Regions from separate parts of the Streptomyces sp. IBSNAI002 genome, predicted to be linked through region 1. Evidence: riboswitches for the same ligand, from Rfam matches in the RefSeq annotation. Region 1 holds a riboswitch; the other holds the start of a gene.

Region 1 (9,099 bases):
TCGTCCTGCGGTCCCCGACCTCCGCCCGCAGCTCCGCCAGCTTCCCGTCCACCTCCGGCCGGTGCGCCAGCGCCCGCAGCTCGTCCGCGTCCACGCCCAGCGGGTACTCCGTCACCTCGGTGAACCGCTTCTCCCCGTACCGCCCGTCCGCGGTCATCCGCCGGTGGTGCACCCCGGCCGCCCCGTTGCGGGGGAAGAAGGCGTCCGCGATGCCGTGCGCGTCGTCGCGGGTGGCGCCGCCGACGAAGTTGGACGCCCACGTCGACGTGTGGAACCCGAGCCGGTCCGCCCCGAGCATCCCCCACGTCAGCTGGCTCAGGATGTCGGCCGGGAGCATCTCCAGGAACTCCCGCGACGCCCACGGCGTGTGCGTGAAGTGCCCGATCCGCAGGTCGGGCCGCAGCTCGCGCAGCGCGCCCGGGACCAGCGCCAGGTGGTAGTCCTGCACCAGGACGCACGCGCCGGGCGCCGCCTCCTCGGCCAACGCCCGCGCGAAGGCTTCGTTGTACGCGACGTACGACGCCCAGCGCCGCCGGAACTCCGCGTCGAAGACCGGCTCGCGCGGGACGTCGTACAGGTGGTGGTGGGTGAACCACAGCACCGAGTTCGCGATGCCGTTGTACGCGTCGTCATACATCGTGGGATCGATGTCCAGCATGCGGACGCCCGGCTCGGAGACGCCCCGGCGGACCGCCTCCCGGTCCGCGTCCGACAGCGCCGCGCAGATCCACAGCGCGTCCGGCTGCCGGGCCAGCGCCGCGGAGAGGCCGGAGACGAGGCCGCCTCCGCCGCGCCGGGCGCTGAGCGAGCCGTCCGTGCCGAGCGAGTACGAGAGGGGGCCGCGGTTGGCGGCGACGAGTACCTGGGATGCAGCCATGTCGCGAACCTAGCCCGGCCCGGCCTCGCGCAAACTTCCGAAACCCGTCAGGCCGCGCGCCGCAGGGCGTACTCCTTGATGCCCAGCATCGGCGGCCGCTCCTCGGTGTCCACCGGGTAGGTGCGCGGCACGAACCCGTCCGGCCCCCGCTCGAACTGCGTCAGCTCCGGCCGTACGAGATGGCCGCGCGAGAGCCGCAGCTGCGCGGTGCGGTAGATCGCGGCGGCCATCCGGCCCAGCGCCTGCCCGTCCTGATGGCGGTGGAGCCGTACCCCCACGTCCACCTGGGCCAGCGCGTCCAGCCCGACCGTGTGCAGGGCGTCGACCAGCAGGCCCAGCTCGACGCCGTACCCGACGGGGAAGGGCAGGCGTTCGAGCAGGGAGCGGCGTACGGCGTACTCGCCGCCCAGCGGCTGGACGAAGCCGGCGAGCTGCGGCCAGTGCAGGTTGAGCAGCGGGCGCGCGACGAGCTCGGTGACCCGGCCGCCCTGGCCGGGGGACGTGCCGGAGGGGGGCCCGTCGAATTCCGGGCCGAGCGGCCGGTCGTACATGGCCTTCACGAACTGCACGTCCGGCTCGGTCAGCAGCGGCCCCACGATCCCGGAGACGAAGGTGGCCGAGAACTCCCGCAGGTCGGCGTCGACGAAGCAGACGATGTCCCCGGTGGTGGCCAGCAGGGAGCGCCACAGCACCTCGCCCTTGCCGGGCAGCGCCGGAATCCGCGGCAGGACGTCGTCCCGGTGCACCACCCGGGCGCCGGCCTTCGCCGCGACTTCGGCTGTAGCGTCGCCGGAGCCCGAGTCGATCACGACGAGCTCGTCCACCAGGGGGACCGGCAGTCCCTCGATCAGCTCGCGGCGGATCACCTCGACGATCGCGCCGACCGTCGCCTCCTCGTCGAGCGCCGGCAGCACCACGCTGACCGTGGTCCCAGCTGCCCGTTTCCGGTCCAGCAGCTGGTCAAGCGGTCGGTCGGCGGCGGACCAGGAGCGGTCGGCCAGCCAGCGCTCCACCTCTTCCAGCACTCTGAGACTCCTTGCACATCGATCGGCTTGCGGGTCGGATTGACCGAAAAGTGATCCATCTCGCGGTTCGGACGGCTGTCTCAACCGTTCGGACCTTCGGTTACAGTCTTGAACAACGCGCAGGACCGCCGCATGCCGGGGGGCCTCGCGTACAAACGCACCGGCGCGCCATAGAGCGCGTGTGCCGGTGCCATACCGCTCATCCAGAGGGGCAGAGGGACACGGCCCGTTGAAGCCCCGGCAACCCTCCAGTCGGTTCTCGCGATGCGACACGCATCCTGCGGGGCCCCGGCTAGGGAAGGTGCCAATTCCGTCTCATGGCGAAGTGCGCCATGGGGAAGATGAGGAGAAAGGGCCTCGCCATCATGGCTGCACAGACTGCTTCCACCTCTGTCGATCTCGGACCCGCCACCGCGCTTTCCTGTCGCGAGTGCGGTACCCGTTTCGAACTCGGACCCATCTTCGCGTGCGCCGAGTGCTTCGGACCTCTGGAAGTCGCCTACGACCTCCCGACCGGTGACCCCGAAGCCCTGCGCGCCGCGATCGAGGCCGGTCCGAACAACATCTGGCGCTACGCGCCGCTGCTGCCGGTCCCCGCGGACGTGGCCTCCAAGCCCAGCCTGAACCCGGGCTTCACCAAGCTCGTGGACGCGGCCAACCTGGCCAAGGAGCTCGGCGTCACCGGCAAGCTGTACGTCAAGGACGACTCCGGCAACCCGACGCACTCCTTCAAGGACCGCGTCGTGGCCATCGCCGTCGAGGCGGCCCGCGCCTTCGGCTTCACCACCCTGTCCTGCTCCTCCACCGGCAACCTGGCCGGCGCCGTCGGCGCCGCGGCCGCCCGGGCCGGCTTCCGCTCCTGCGTGTTCATCCCGCACGACCTGGAGCAGGGCAAGGTCGTCATGGCCGGTGTCTACGGCGGCGACCTCGTGGGCATCGAGGGCAACTACGACGACGTGAACCGCTTCTGCTCCGAGCTCATCGGCGACCCGCTGGGCGAGGGCTGGGGCTTCGTCAACGTCAACCTGCGCCCGTACTACGGCGAGGGCTCCAAGACCCTGGCGTACGAGATCTGCGAGCAGCTCGGCTGGCAGCTGCCCGACCAGATCGTCATCCCGATCGCGTCCGGCTCGCAGCTGACGAAGATCGACAAGGGTCTGCAGGAGCTGATCAAGCTCGGTCTCGTCGAGGACAAGCCGTACAAGATCTTCGGCGCCCAGGCCGAGGGCTGCTCCCCGGTCTCCTCCGCCTTCAAGGCCGGTCACGACGTGGTCCGGCCGCAGAAGCCGAACACCATCGCCAAGTCCCTGGCGATCGGCAACCCGGCGGACGGCCCGTACGTCCTGGACATCGCGCGGCGCACCGGCGGCTTCGTCGAGGACGTCAACGACGAGCAGGTCGTCGAGGCCATCAAGACCCTCGCGCAGACCGAGGGCATCTTCGCCGAGACCGCGGGCGGCGTGACCGTCGGCGTCACGAAGAAGCTCATCGAGAACGGGCAGCTCGACCCGACGCTGACCACCGTCATCCTGAACACCGGCGACGGCCTCAAGACCCTGGAGGCGGTGGCCGCGGACAGCGGGCAGACCGCCACCATCCGCCCGAGCCTGGACGCGTTCCGCGCCGCCGGCCTCGCCTGACCCTCCCTCCCCGTACTACCGGAAAGGCAGTAGCGCCATGAGCGTCAACGTCCGCATCCCCACCATCCTGCGCACCTACACCGGCGGTCAGGCCGAGGTCCCGGCCGAGGGTGCCACCCTGGCCGAGGTCATCGAGTCCCTGGAGAAGAACCACCCGGGCATCGCCGCGCGCGTCCTGGACGACCAGGGCAAGCTGCGCCGCTTCGTCAACGTCTACGTGAACGACGACGACGTGCGCTTCGAGGGCGGGCTGCAGGCGGCGACGCCGGACGGCGCGGGCGTCTCCATCATTCCCGCCGTCGCCGGCGGCTGACACGCGAAACCGTAATTACCCCCTCCGTTAATAAGCGGAGGGGGTAATTCTGTTTGATTGGGCGCGGTAGAGTTGGGGAAGTCCCCTCCGCTGCTCATGCCGGGCGCATATGAACGGCTCGCGTCAGGGTCGACATCGGGTCAATGTGCAAGCGCGGTATGGGGCATTGGCGAGATATGCCGGGCCCGAGTTGCCCTGGAATATGCCAGATTTTCACTCTATTTCTATGTTTCCCCGTGTCCAGAATTCTCGTCGGATTGACCTGTTGCAGACAGCACCGGCGCGGATACATTCAGCCTCGGTCGACGCGTTCCGACGCAAGTGATGACCCGGGACCGCGAAGTGCGTTCCTGCGCAAGGGCCAGTAATAGGGGAGTTAGGCATGGCTCAGGGCACCGTCAAGTGGTTCAACGCGGAGAAGGGCTACGGCTTCATCGCGGTCGACGGTGGTGCGGATGTGTTCGTCCACTACAGCGCCATCCAGATGGACGGGTACCGCACCCTTGAAGAGGGTCAGCGGGTCGAGTTCGAGATCTCGCAGGGCCAGAAGGGTCCGCAGGCGGACATGGTCAAGCTCGCACTCGGCTAGTCCCGGCGCGATCGACCGCCCACGCGTACAGGAGGGGCCCACATCCCGGACACGGGATGTGGGCCCCTCGCGTGTCTCCGGTGCGTTCACCGGGGTGTTCCCCCAAGCCGCTTGCACTCGCGGGGGTCGAGTGCTAATCATTGGCGTTAGCACTCTCCACGTGAGAGTGCTACTGAAACGAGGACCGGGTCGGTGAGGCCCGCAGCGTCCGGCGGGAAGGAACCGCCGGGCACGCAGGCCGTCCGTCGCGGGCGCGGGCGCGGTCCTGGGAGCAATCCACCGCTGTCCGGGAGGACCACTTCAGATGGCCAAGATCATTGCGTTCGACGAGGAGGCCCGGCGCGGTCTCGAGCGTGGGATGAACCAGCTCGCCGACGCCGTCAAGGTCACCCTTGGCCCCAAGGGTCGCAACGTCGTCCTTGAGAAGAAGTGGGGCGCCCCCACGATCACCAACGATGGTGTCTCCATCGCCAAGGAGATCGAGCTCGAGGACCCGTACGAGAAGATCGGCGCCGAGCTGGTCAAGGAAGTCGCCAAGAAGACGGACGACGTCGCCGGCGACGGTACGACCACCGCCACCGTGCTCGCCCAGGCGCTCGTCCGCGAGGGCCTGCGCAACGTGGCGGCCGGCGCCAACCCGATGGCCCTCAAGCGTGGCATCGAGAAGGCCGTCGAGGCCGTCTCGGGCGCCCTGCTCGAGCAGGCGAAGGATGTCGAGACCAAGGAGCAGATCGCTTCGACGGCCTCCATCTCCGCCGCCGACACCCAGATCGGCGAGCTCATCGCCGAGGCCATGGACAAGGTCGGCAAGGAAGGCGTCATCACCGTCGAGGAGTCGCAGACCTTCGGTCTGGAGCTCGAGCTCACCGAGGGCATGCGCTTCGACAAGGGCTACATCTCGGCGTACTTCGCCACCGACATGGAGCGTATGGAGGCGTCGCTCGACGACCCGTACATCCTGATCGTCAACTCCAAGATCGGCTCGGTCAAGGACCTGCTGCCGCTCCTGGAGAAGGTCATGCAGTCCGGCAAGCCGCTGCTGATCATCGCCGAGGACGTCGAGGGCGAGGCCCTGTCGACCCTGGTCGTCAACAAGATCCGCGGCACCTTCAAGTCCGTCGCCGTCAAGGCCCCGGGCTTCGGCGACCGCCGCAAGGCCATGCTCGGCGACATCGCCATCCTCACCGGTGGCACGGTCATCTCCGAGGAGGTCGGCCTCAAGCTCGAGAACGCCGGTCTCGACCTGCTCGGCCGCGCCCGCAAGGTCGTCATCACCAAGGACGAGACCACCATCGTCGACGGTGCCGGTGACAGCGACCAGGTCCAGGGCCGCGTCAACCAGATCCGCGCCGAGATCGAGAACTCCGACTCGGACTACGACCGCGAGAAGCTCCAGGAGCGCCTCGCGAAGCTGGCCGGCGGCGTGGCCGTCATCAAGGCCGGCGCCGCGACCGAGGTCGAGCTCAAGGAGCGCAAGCACCGCATCGAGGACGCCGTTCGCAACGCGAAGGCGGCCGTCGAGGAGGGCATCGTCGCCGGTGGCGGCGTGGCCCTGCTCCAGGCCTCCGCGGTCTTCGAGAAGCTCGAGCTCACGGGCGACGAGGCGACCGGCGCCAACGCCGTGCGCCTGGCCCTCGAGGCCCCGCTCAAGCAGATCGCCGTCAACGGTGGTCTCGAGGGTGGCGTCGTCGTCGAGAAGGTCCGCAACCTGCAGATCGGCTGGGGCCTGAACGCCGCGACCGGCGAGTACGTCGACATGATCGCCGAGGGCATCATCGACCCGGCGAAGGTCACGCGCTCCGCGCTGCAGAACGCCGCGTCGATCGCCGCGCTGTTCCTGACGACCGAGGCCGTCATCGCCGACAAGCCCGAGAAGGCCGGTGCCCCCGCGGGCGGCGGCATGCCGGGTGGTGACATGGACTTCTGATCGGCCCCTGGCTGATCGGCTGTTCTCGAACGAGGGCGGCACCCCCGCGGGGGTGCCGCCCTCGGGCGTTCACGGACCTCCGTCAGACACCCGCTGGAGCTGCTTGAGGAAGTACACGTCCTCGTGGCCGCCCGGGAAGCCCGGCACCCGGGCCGTCTCCACATAGCCGTGCCGGGCGTAGAAAGCCGGCGCCTGGAAGGTGAAGGACGAGACCAGGATGCTCGCGCAGCCCCGGCGGCGCGCCTCCGCCTCCGCCGCGGCCAGCAGCCTGCCGCCCCAGCCGCCGCCCCGGCTGTCCTCCCGTACCCAGGTCATCCCGATGCCCGCCCGGTCGCCCCAGCTCCAGCCGCTCAGTCCGGCGACGAGCGCGCCGTCCGCGTCCGTGATCCGCACGGTGAACTCGGACTGCTCCTGTCCCGGCGTCGCCGCCTGGTTGAAGGCGTCCAGCTCCTTGCTCAGCCGCTCGTCGAGTCCGGCATCCGGACCCCCTGTGATGATCTCCACCCCGTTGTCGTCCATCCGGCCATTCTGAGGTTGACTACCGGTATGACGGAACCGTTCATCAAGATCTGCGGGCTGCGCACCGCGCAGGACGTCGACGTGGCCGTCGGCGCCGGAGCCCGGGCCGTCGGCTTCGTCTTCGCCCCCGGCAGCCCCCGTACCGTCGACGCCGCCACCGCGCGCGCACTGGCCGCACGGGTGCCCGACGGGGTGCTCACCGTCGGGGTGTACCGCGGCCAGCCGCTCGACGAGGTGCGGCGGCTCACCGAGGAGAGCGGGGTGCGCGCCGTACAGCTCCACGGGGACGAAGGACCGGAGTACTACGAGGAACTGCGCGCGCCCGGCCGGACCCTGATCCGGGCCACCGCGCGTCAGGTCGCGCGCTGCGGGGAACTCGGCGAGGACCTGCTGCTGCTCGACGCCCCCGACCCCGGCTCCGGCATGCCGTGGAACTGGGGCTCCGCGGAGTTCACCCCGCCCGAAGGGCGCTGGCTGCTCGCGGGCGGGCTCACCCCGGCCAACGTCCGCGAAGCCGTCGAGACCACCGGCGCCTGGGGCGTGGACGTCTCCAGCGGAGTGGAGCGGGAGCGCGGGGTGAAGTCCCCGGAGCTGATCCGCGCCTTCATCGAGGCCGCCCGCGGAACGGCAACGGCACCCACTGCTCGCTGAGCGTGTTCATGTGATTACTCCGAGCGAGAACGCGTGCGTGACCCGCGCCGGCCGGGGCAGAACGTCCCCATGGTCACGGACACGCTCGCCTGGCTGCGGCGCCTGACGCGCCGCCTCGCCCCGGGCGGTGGGGACGATCGCGGACCGCTGCTGCCCGCGCCCCGCCGCACCCCCGTCTTCACCGCCGACTTCGCCTCCACCACCCAATGGGTCGCCGGCCGTTCCTGGGCCTATCCCGACGGCGGCCCCACCAACCCGGGCGACAACAAGCTCGACCACCTCGTCGCCGACCCCGCCTACGGCCGCGGCGGCGTCTTCCGGGCGACGCCCCGCCCCGACGGGAACTGGGACACCGGCCTGCTCACCACCGAGGGCAGCGACGAGGAGTTCGCGCTGCGCACCGGCGACGTGCTGGAGGCGCGGGTCAAACTGCCCGTGGAGGTGGGGGCCTGGCCCGCGATCTGGACCTGGCGGGACGGCGGCCAGGAGATCGACGTCTTCGAGTACCACCCCGACAACCCCGACCTGCTGGAGTTCTCGAACCACGTCCGCGAGGGCCACCGCTACCACCGCGACCCGTCGGTCCGGCCAGGGGCCTGGGTCGACCTCAAGGTCGAGTTCGGCAGGAACTCGGTCGTCTGGTGGGTCAACGGCGCCCGCGTGTACGCCGACCGCAAGGGCGTGGGCCGGTCCTGGTGGGCGTACCTCATCGTGAACCTGTCCGTGTCGGCGGGCCGCTACCACCCGGCACCCGGCCCGGGCGTGACGGAAATGGCCTACGAGGTCTCGCGGCTGCGCGTGTACCGGCGCTGAACCCGGCCGCGCCGACACAGGCCTTCGGGCCCGCCCGGAGTGGACCAACGTCCCTGTCCAGGGGCCTTCCGCCTCGGAAGACTTCGGGGATGGACACCCTCGACTCCCTGATCGTCACGGTCAACGACCACTTCTGGACGTACCTGCTGATCCCGCTGGTGGTGGGAGCCGGCCTCTACTTCACGATCCGGTCCCGGGGTGCCCAGCTGCGCCTGCTCCCGGAGATGTTCCGGGTGGTGAAGGAGAAGACCCCGCCGCGCGCCGACGGACGCAAGCAGGTGTCGTCGTTCGGCGCGTTCACCATCTCCGCGGCCGCCCGGGTCGGCACCGGCAACATCGCCGGTGTGGCCACCGCCATCACCCTGGGCGGCGCGGGCGCCGTCTTCTGGATGTGGATGATGGCGCTCATCGGTGCGGCCTCCGCCTTCGTGGAGTCGGCGCTCGCCCAGCTGTACAAGGTCCGGGACGCGAGCGGCGCATACCGGGGCGGCCCCGCCTATTACATGCAGCGCGCGCTCGGCAAGCGCTGGCTCGGCGTGCTGTTCGCGGTGACGATCACCGTCACCTTCGGCTTCGTCTTCAACGCCGTGCAGGCCAACACGATCACGGCCGTGGCGGGCGGATCGCTCCCGGAGACGGGCTCGGAGTGGTTCGGGCCGGCGACGGGCGTGCTGCTCGCCGCGCTGCTGGGGCTGGCGGTCTTCGGCGGGGTCAAGCGGATCGCCTCGGTGACCACCGTCCTGGT
Region 2 (9,099 bases), 2.3 Mb from region 1:
CCCGCAGCTCGTTGAGGTCGCCCTGGCCGCGTGCGACCTGGTCCTGGAGCTGCCCGATCTCCTTCTCGAGCTTCTCCTGGCGCTCCTTGGCGCCGTTGAACTTCTCGGTGGCCTGCTCCGCCTCTTCGTAGAGGGCGTCGACCTGGCCCTTGACCTCGTCCTTGCTCGGCTTGGCCGGAGCGGCGGAGGCGGACTGGGCGGTGAGGGCCACGACGGCGGCCGCGGTGGCGCCGAGAACGGTCACACGGGCGCGGTTCGGCTGCTTGGGTCGACGGTGGGACGCCACGGAGGCGAGCTCCTTCTTCCTAGAGCCGCCGAAGAACGCAACTCGGCAGCACCTCCGCCGACACCCCGAATGAGTGATCTACCGCACGAAGGTTTGAACGCACACTAGTGACCTCGCTGTGATCAGTTCAAATCCCGAAGGGAAAAAATCCGCTCCCCTACCAGCTTCTTTACCTACAGCCCACGCTCTGTGCCGGTCACTTGACGGTACGTTCCCTGAGACCCCTGCCAATCCGGGCATGCGGGGCAGGAGTTACGAAACGCGCGAAAGCCGCTTCAGCAGCAATGCGGACGCCACCGGCCGCGCACCCGCCTTGGCCACCCCGTCGGCGACCTCCCGGTCGGTGGAGACCACCACCACCGGCCGGCCGGGCGGCTCCGCCCGCACCAGCTGGCGGATCAGCTCGTCCGCCGTCACACCGGCCTTGGAGAACAGCACCCGCACCCCGCGCGGCGGCGCGAGCAGCACCGGAGCGGCCAGCTCCGCCCCGTCGAAGACACAGGTCATCTCCGCGCCCGTCTGCGCGGCCAGCATCGACAGCCCGCCCAGCAGCCGCAGCCGCTGCTTCTCCAGCGGCATCGTCGGATAACCCGTCTTGGTCACGTTGTAGCCGTCGACCACCAGATGGGCCTGCGGCAGCGCCAACAGCTGGTCCAGCAGCGCCGGATCGGTCTCCGACAGCGCACGCGCCGCGATGTCCTTCGGCGTCATCCGGCCCGGCTCCACGGCCTCCACGGTGTCCGCCGGGCGCGTGGACACCGGCGGCAGCGCCAGTTCGCGGCGCAGCCCCGCCGCCGCGTCCAGCACGGTGTCCAGCAGCAGCCGCAACCGCATGTCCTCGATGCTGCGCCCCTCGCGGGTGGCCCGGCGCGAGGTCTCCAGCGAGGTCTCCACCTCCGCCAGCCGCGACTTGAGCCGCCGGGTCTCGCTCTCGGCGGCGGCCACCCGTGCGGCCGCCTCGCCGCGGATCCCGTCGATCTCCGCATTCACCTTGCGCAGGGCCGCCTCACCGCGCTTGACGTCGCTGAGCGCGCTGCGCAGTTTGCGCTGAAGCGATTCCGCTTCCTTGCGGGCCTCGTCCAGCTCGGCCCGCACCTGCTCACCACCGGACCGCTGCACGTCCCGGACCTGCGCCAGCTCCTCGCGCAGCCGGTCCAGCTCGCGCCGGGTCTCCTCGCCGACCCGCTCGGCGTCGGCGCGCTGCGCCTCCTCGCCCGCGGCGGCCACCAGCTTGACCCAGCCGACCGGCCGCAGGACGTACGCGGCGGCCGCCACGTCCAGCGGATCCGCGGCGGCGGGCGGAGCGCCGGACTCCAGGGCACCGGCCAGCTCCGCCTGCGCCTCGCGCAGCTTCTCGGCGACCCGGCTGCGGAACACCGGGTCGGTCTCGACCGCCGCGGCCATCGCGTTGCCCGCGAACTTGGCGCGCCGGGTCGGGGTGAAACGGGCGTACTGGCGCAGCTGCGCCGGGAGGTCCGCGACCGTCAGTCCGCCGAAGGCGTCCGAGACGAGCGCGACGACCCTGCGCCGCACGCCTTCCGGCAGCGGGCGGTCGAGCACCTCGGCGGCGTCGCCGGCCGCATCGGCCGGCTCAGCGCCGCTTGCTGGCTCCACAATCCGTCACCCCTACCGTGATCTACCTGTGGGCGGGGCTCCCTCAGGAGTCCGCGCCCGGCCTGTCCACGAGCTCGATCTGGTCCACCGCGTTGCACCAGCGGCAGCGGACCGATTCGATGGTCTCATTGACCACCTCTCGCTCCTCGACCTTGGGCTCCCCGGCGAGGTCCAGGTGGACGTACTCCACGACCTTCGACGAACGGGTGACGTCGAACCGCGTGAGGTTGCCGCACAGGGTGCAGCGCCACCGGGTGGTGTCGGTCGGCAGGGGAACCGTCATCAGGCCGCTCTCTCCTTCGTAGCTGTTTCAATTAAAGCCGTCTGCTGAGCCGTCCGCGCCGATTGGGCGGACGCCGGCTCGTAACCCTACGGCCTGCCACCGCTCCGGGTGGGGTCGGTTGCGTCATGCTCTGTCACATGATCGTAAGGTGGCAGGCCGTTCGCGAGGCCGCCCGGGGACCGGTGGTCACCCATGCGCTGATCGCGGGCTGCGCCGTGGTGTTCGTACTCGGCCCTGCCTCGGGGCTGAACCCGGCCTACGGGACGGGCGAGGGGCTGCTGAATGCCGGAACGGACTACTTCCGGCGCTGGGGCGTGGTCCCGGACGAGTTGTTCACGCACCGCCCGCGGGCCTGGCTGACCCCGCTGACGGCGCTGTTCGTGCACGGCAGCTGGCTGCACCTGCTCGGGAACATGCTCTTCCTCTACGTCTTCGGCGCGATGACGGAGGAACGGATGGGCCGCCCGGCGTTCCTCGTCTTCTACGTCTGTACGGGGTACGTGGCCCTGGCGGCTTACGCGGCGGCCAACACGGGCTCCTCACAGACCCTGGTCGGGGCCTCCGGGGCCATCTCCGCGGTGCTGGGCGCGTTCCTGTTCCTGCTCCCGCGGGCCAGGGTGACGAGCCTGTTCCCCTTCTTGTTCTTCCTGCCGCTGCGGTTCCCGGCGTGGCTCGTGCTGCTGTTCTGGTTCGCCCTCCAGGGGGTGGCCGCGCACCGGGCGGGCAGCGGTCCCGGGGTGGCCTACCTGGCCCACCTGGTGGGCTTCTCCGTCGGGTTCCTGTACGCGTGGGTGCGGTATCGGCGTACGACTAGAGTGGTGCGACCAGCGACGGCCATCGAGGGAGACAGTCAGCCGTGATCACCGCGATCGTGCTCATCAAGACCAGCGTGGACCGCATCCCCGAGATCGCCGAGTCCATCGCCGCGCTGGACAGCGTCAGCGAGGTCTACTCCGTGACGGGGACGTACGACCTGATCGCGCTGGTGCGGGTGGCCCGGCACGAGAACCTGGCCGACATCATCCCCGGCCGCATCAGCAAGATCCCGGGCGTCGAGGCGACGGACACGCACGTGGCGTTCCGTACGTACTCGCAGCACGACCTGGAAGCGGCCTTCGCGATCGGCCTGGACGCTTAGCACTGGGCTCCGCCGGCGAAGCCCTCGCCTCGAACGCCGGCGGGGCTGGGTTCGTCCCCCTGGGCGGGATCGGTCTGCCGGGCCGTGCGCGGGGTCCCTCCGGGGCGTCTCCTCGGCTCGCGCACCGAGCCGCGTCCCGGCCGCCGGGCCACGGTTGCGCGCTCGTCCTGCGGGGACGCCCCTGCACGCCCCCGCTCCCCCACCGAGACCAGGCCCCGGCTCCGGAGCCGGGCGTGGGGTGGGGACGTGCAGGAGGGTCCCCGCAGGACGAGCGCGCGACCTGGGCGGCGCTTGCGCAGCCGGGGCTTCGTGCGCGAGCCGAGGAGGCACTCCGGAGCGGCCCCGCACCACCCCCCGGCTAGGCACTCCGCAGGAGCAGTGGCAACGGCTCGCCCGGGTTCGCCGGGCGGCCTTCGGAGAGCCAGAAGAGGTAGCCGCGCAGGTACTCCGCGAGGCCTCCGTCGATGTACGCGACGTACTCCCGCGCCCCGCCGGCCGCCTCGCGTTCGTCCTCCCGCCCCGAGACCGACCACGTACGGTCCAGGGCCACGGCCCACTCCCGCACCCGGCCCCGCTCCCGCCACCACTCTCGGACGAGGTCCGGGGTCCAGTGGTCGTCGCCGTCGCAGGCGTATCCGGCCATCGGGTCCTGGGCGACCGCGCCCACCAGCGCCAGCGCCTGCGCCGCGTCACGGGGCTGCCGGTAGACGAACTCGGCGCCCCACTCGTCGTCGTAGAGCACATGCGCGGGCGCGATCAGCCGGCCCGTCCAGCAGGTATCGGTCCCCGCCCCGTAGAACGGCCCCGGCACGTTGCGCCAGTCGCGCTGCTCCCACCGGTCGGGCCAGGCGTTCCACCAGCGGCCCCGGTACTCCGGGGCGGGCAGCCACGTGCCGCCGTCCGGCGCGGGCAGCGGCCCGTTCGCCGCGGCCCGGACGGACGGCAGTGGGTCCCAGTAGCTCATGTCCCGCATCCTGCCAGGTCAGACGGCCGGGACGCAGCGGCCTTCCTCGGTGCGGTACTGCCACTTGGCGCCGTCCGCGACGAGCTCCCGCACCGCGCGGACGAAGCGCTCCACGTGCTCGTCGGGAGTGCCGGCGCCGAAGCTGACGCGGATCGCGTTCAGCGACCGGTCGCCCGGCTCCGCCTCCGGCGCCCCGCATTCGCCCTGGGCCTGCGGCTCGCTGCCCAGCAGGGTGCGGACCAGCGGGTGGGCGCAGAACAGGCCGTCGCGGACGCCGATCCCGTACTCGGCGGACAGCGCGGCCGCGAAGTGGGAGCTGTTCCAGCCGTCCACCACGAAGGAGATGACGCCGACGCGCGGGGCGTCGTCCCCGAAGAGGGAGAGGATCCGGACCGCCGGGACCTCCGCCAGGCCTTCGCGGACCTTCGCGATGAGGTGCTGCTCCCGGGCGACGAGGCTGTCGAACCCGGCTTCGGTCAGGGCCTTGCAGGCGGCGGCGATGGAGTAGACGCCGATGACGTTCGGGGAGCCTGCCTCGTGGCGGGCGGCCGTGGTGTGCCACTCGACGTCGACGCCGCCGTCGGCCCGGCGGGCGACCTTGCGCGAGGCGCCGCCGCCCGCGAGGTACGGCTCGGCCTCCTGAAGCCAGTCCGCGCGGCCGGCGAGCACGCCCGAGCCGAAGGGGGCGTACAGCTTGTGCCCGGAGAAGGCGACCCAGTCCACGTCGAGGTCCCGGACCGAGACGGGGTGGTGCGGGGCGAGCTGGGCGGCGTCCAGGACGATCCGCGCGCCGTGGGCGTGCGCGGCGGCGGAGAGCTCCTTGACCGGCCACAGTTCACCGGTGACGTTGGACGCGCCGGTGACGCAGACCAGGGCCGGGCCGTAGGGGTCGCGGTCGGCGAGCGCCCGCTCCAGGGTGGCGACGGCTTCGTCCGGGGTGCGGGGCGCGTTGAGGTAGGTGACCTGCGCGTCCGTCCACGGCAGCAGCGAGGCGTGGTGCTCGGTCTCGAAGACGAAGACCTGGCAGCCGTCCGGGAGGACGGCCGCGAGGAGGTTCAGGGAGTCGGTGGTGGACCGGGTGAAGACGACCTGGTCGGCGGGGCGGCAGTCGAGGAACTGGGCGACCGTGGCCCGGCTCTGCTCGAAGAGGTCGGTGGAGAGCTGCGAGAGGTATCCGGCGCCGCGGTGGACGCTGCCGTAGTAGGGGGCGTACGCGGCCACGTCGTCCCAGACGCGCTGGAGCGCCGGGGCGCTGGCGGCGTAGTCGAGGGCCGCGTAGGTGACCTCGCCGCCGGTGACGAGCGGGACGGTGATGTCCCGGCCGAGGACCGGCAGCGGCTCGGCACAGGCGGGGCCCTCGGCGGCGGAGGAGGAGGCTGCGGTGGCGGTGGCGACGGCGGCGTTCAGGGATGCGGACATGGCGGAATCTCCCGGCAGGCAGGGGTGAATGGCTTCGGTGTGCCCGTACGCGGCGGCTACGGCGCGGTGCCGTGCGGAGGGGTACGGGAAGTCCTCGGAGCTGAACGGGGGTACGCGGAAGCGACCCTGTTCCGAGGGGTGAAGAAGGGGCGGATTCGCCCTATCGCATTCGCTTGCTCACGGAAAACGCTCCTCGAGAGACCAGGACCCCTGGTGTCGAGGGATCCGCGCTTGCCGTAAGCCTTGCTGCCTACGGCCTGGTCATCACCCGGGGCACCCCGCCACGGAAGGAGGGTTGCCGGACAGCAAGCCGGGGCCTAAACGCTGTCACTCGTGACCTGGTCAGCATCTTGCCACAAGACCCCGTACGCGCAAGACCCCGGTCCACGATGCGGACCGGGGCCGTGGCCGGAAACGGGCGGCGGGGGGCTCAGGCGTTGCTGGCCGCCACCCACCGCTCCAGCGCCGCACGGGCCGCGCCCGAGTCGATGGACTGCGCCGCGCGGGCGATGCCGGCCGCGATCTGCTCCTCCAGGGTGCCCGTGCCCGGGTCCAGCGCCACCAGGGCGGCCGCCGAGTTCAGCAGGACCGCTTCGCGGACCGGGCCGGTCTCGCCGGCCAGCAGGCGGCGGGCGATGTCGGCGTTGTACGAGGCGTCCGCACCGCGCAGCGCCGAGACGTCGACCAGCGGGATGCCGACGTCACGCGGGTCGAAGGGCTGCTCGGAGACCTTGCCGTCGCGGACCCACCACACCCGTGAGGTGGCGGTGGTGGTCAGCTCGTCCAGCCCGTCGTCGCCGCGGAAGACGAGCGCGGAGGAGCCGCGCTCGGCGAGCACGCCGGCCACGATCGGGGCCACCCGGGGGTCCGCCACGCCCGTGGCCTGGGCGCGGACCTTGGCCGGGTTGGTCAGCGGGCCCAGGAAGTTGAAGGTGGTGCGGATGCCCAGTTCCTTGCGGGCGGCCGCGACGTGCCGCAGCGCCGGGTGGAACTTCACGGCGAAGCAGAAGGTGATGCCGGCCTCCTCCACGACCTCCGCCACCCGGGCGGGGGTGAGGTCGAGGTTGACGCCGAGCTTCTCCAGCACGTCCGAGGAGCCGCTGGCGGAGGACGCGGCCCGGTTGCCGTGCTTGACCACCTTGGCGCCCGTGCCGGCCACGACGATCGCGGACATGGTGGAGATGTTCACCGTCTTGGCCCCGTCGCCGCCGGTGCCGACGATGTCGACCGTCCGGCCCGGCACCTCGATCAGGTTGGCGTGCTCGTACATGGCGCGGACCAGGCCGTTGATCTCGGCGACCGTCTCCCCCTTGGCCCGCAGCGCGACCGCGAAACCGGCGATCTGGGCGTCGGTGGCCTCGCCGCGCATGATCCGGTCCATGGCCCAGGCGGTGTCCTCGGCGGTCAGGTCCCGGCCGCTGAGCAGGGCGTCGAGAACGCCCGGCCAGCCGCGGGCCGCCACGCTGTCGCCGCCTGCCGGGGTCGCAACGTTCATGGTCCGCTCCTGCTGTCGTCGCCCGCCGATGTGGGGGCCCACGTCGAATGGGAAGGGCTTCAGCCTATCCAGCCCCGGAGACGGCAAAGAGCCCCGTCCAGCGTCTGGACGGGGCTCTCGCCGTGGCGACACCGGGACTGACCGAAATCAGTCCCTCAAACGGGATCAGTGGTGGCCGTGGCCGCTCTGGATCTCCTTGTACTCCTCCACCGTGGGCTTCGGAATCTGGTTGTCCTCGGCGTAGAAGCCCTTGCTGAGCTTCGCGCGCAGCTTCTCGCCGAGCTTCACCTTGCGCTCGACGCCGTTCTCGTCGACCGCCGGGCCGATCTCGATCGGCTGGTACTGCGTGTACGAGGTGAGCGTGTGCAGCTTGGCCTGCGAGAGCGGCTCGTGGACCTCGACGAACTCACCGTGCGGCAGGCGCTTGATGATGCCGGTCTCGCGACCGTGCAGCACCTTGTCCCGGTCCCGGCGCTGGAGGCCGAGACAGATCCGCTTGGTGGCGATGAAGGCGAGGACCGGGACGACGAAGAAGCCGATCCGGACGAACCAGGTGATCGAGTTGATCGAGAGGTGGAAGTACTGCGCGAACATGTCGTTTCCACCGCCGATCAGCAGGACGATGTACTCCGCGATCCAGGCGACACCGAAGGCCGTACGGGTCGGGACGTTGCGCGGGCGGTCCAGCAGGTGGTGCTCGCGCTTGTCACCGGTGACCCAGGACTCGATGAACGGCCAGACGGCGATCGAGCACAGCACCAGCGGGAAGAGCAGCAGCGGGATGAACACGCCCAGGACGAGCGTGTGGCCCCACAGGTTGATCTCCCAGCCCGGCATCGCTCGGATCAGGCCTTCCGGCATACCCATGTACCAGTCGGGCTGCGCACCGGTGGACACGTGGTCCGGGCGGTACGGGCCGAGCGCCCAGATCGGGTTGATCGAGGCGATCGCCGCGATGGCCGCGATGACACCGAAGACCAGGAAGAAGAAGCCTCCGGCCTTGGCCATGTAGACCGGCAGCAGCGGCATGCCGACGACGTTGTTGTTCGTCTTGCCGGGGCCGGGGAACTGGGTGTGCTTGTGGTAGAAGACCAGGATCAGGTGGGCCACGAGCAGGCCCATCATGATGCCGGGCAGCAGGAGGATGTGCACCGAGTAGAACCGCGCGACGAAGTCGCCGCCCGGGAACTCCCCGCCGAACAGGAACATCGACAGGTACGTGCCGACGACCGGGACGGACAGGATGGCACCCTGCATGAAGCGGACACCGGTACCCGAGAGCAGGTCGTCCGGCAGCGAGTAACCGGTGAAGCCGGTGAACATGCCGAGGAACAGCAGCAGGAAGCCGAAGATCCAGTTGATCTCACGCGGCTTGCGGAACGCGCCGGTGAAGAAGACGCGCATCATGTGCACGATCATCGCCGCGACGAAGATCAGCGCGGCCCAGTGGTGGATCTGACGGATGAGCAGACCGCCGCGGACGTCGAAGCTGATGTCCAGGGTCGAGGCGAAGGCCTCGGACATCATGACGCCCTGCATGGGCACGTACGAGCCGTGGTACACGACCTCGTTCATGCTCGGGTGGAAGAACAGCGTCAGGTACACACCCGTGAGGATGATGATGATGAAGCTGTAGAGGCAGATCTCACCCAGCATGAAGGACCAGTGGTCCGGGAAGATCTTGCGCATGTTGGCCTTGGCGAGGCCGTAGATGCCCAGGCGGCCGTCCGCCCAGTCCGCTACGCGCTCGCCGGCCGGCGCTTTGCGCGCCTTCGTGTCAGTGGTCGCAGTGCTCATCCGCGCTCCCAGAATGCAGGGCCGACGGGCTCTTCGAAGTCGCCGAGCGCTTCGAGGAAGCCTTCGTCATTGACACCGATCCGCAGCTGCGGAAGCGCGTGAC

Evidence for each region. A riboswitch is a leader RNA that binds a small molecule or an ion and turns the genes downstream of it on or off. The one in region 1 is predicted to bind S-adenosylmethionine.
Region 2: another riboswitch for S-adenosylmethionine. It lies ahead of ACTVZO_RS12400 (aminotransferase class V-fold PLP-dependent enzyme); the one in region 1 lies ahead of thrC (threonine synthase).

Annotation. Positions count from the first base shown of each region.
Region 1 covers NZ_JBQPXG010000002.1:4,891,478-4,900,576, forward strand. The annotation lists gene ACTVZO_RS23735 (alpha,alpha-trehalose-phosphate synthase (UDP-forming)) at 1-877, opposite strand, end outside; gene ACTVZO_RS23740 (glucosyl-3-phosphoglycerate synthase) at 925-1,902, opposite strand; SAM riboswitch class I at 2,099-2,250, shown strand; gene thrC (threonine synthase) at 2,244-3,542, shown strand; gene ACTVZO_RS23750 (MoaD/ThiS family protein) at 3,580-3,855, shown strand; gene ACTVZO_RS23755 (cold-shock protein) at 4,238-4,444, shown strand; gene groL (chaperonin GroEL) at 4,749-6,371, shown strand; gene ACTVZO_RS23765 (GNAT family N-acetyltransferase) at 6,441-6,890, opposite strand; gene ACTVZO_RS23770 (phosphoribosylanthranilate isomerase) at 6,918-7,541, shown strand; gene ACTVZO_RS23775 (beta-glucanase) at 7,611-8,354, shown strand; gene ACTVZO_RS23780 (alanine/glycine:cation symporter family protein) at 8,444-9,099, shown strand, end outside.
Region 2 covers NZ_JBQPXG010000002.1:2,544,202-2,553,300, forward strand. The annotation lists gene ACTVZO_RS12370 (NlpC/P60 family protein) at 1-286, opposite strand, end outside; gene ACTVZO_RS12375 (NYN domain-containing protein) at 539-1,903, opposite strand; gene ACTVZO_RS12380 (hypothetical protein) at 1,944-2,183, opposite strand; gene ACTVZO_RS12385 (rhomboid family intramembrane serine protease) at 2,309-3,043, shown strand; gene ACTVZO_RS12390 (Lrp/AsnC family transcriptional regulator) at 3,040-3,321, shown strand; gene ACTVZO_RS12395 (hypothetical protein) at 3,680-4,285, opposite strand; gene ACTVZO_RS12400 (aminotransferase class V-fold PLP-dependent enzyme) at 4,304-5,704, opposite strand; SAM riboswitch class IV at 5,927-6,043, opposite strand; gene trpD (anthranilate phosphoribosyltransferase) at 6,135-7,199, opposite strand; gene qcrB (cytochrome bc1 complex cytochrome b subunit) at 7,365-8,996, opposite strand; gene qcrA (cytochrome bc1 complex Rieske iron-sulfur subunit) at 8,993-9,099, opposite strand, start outside.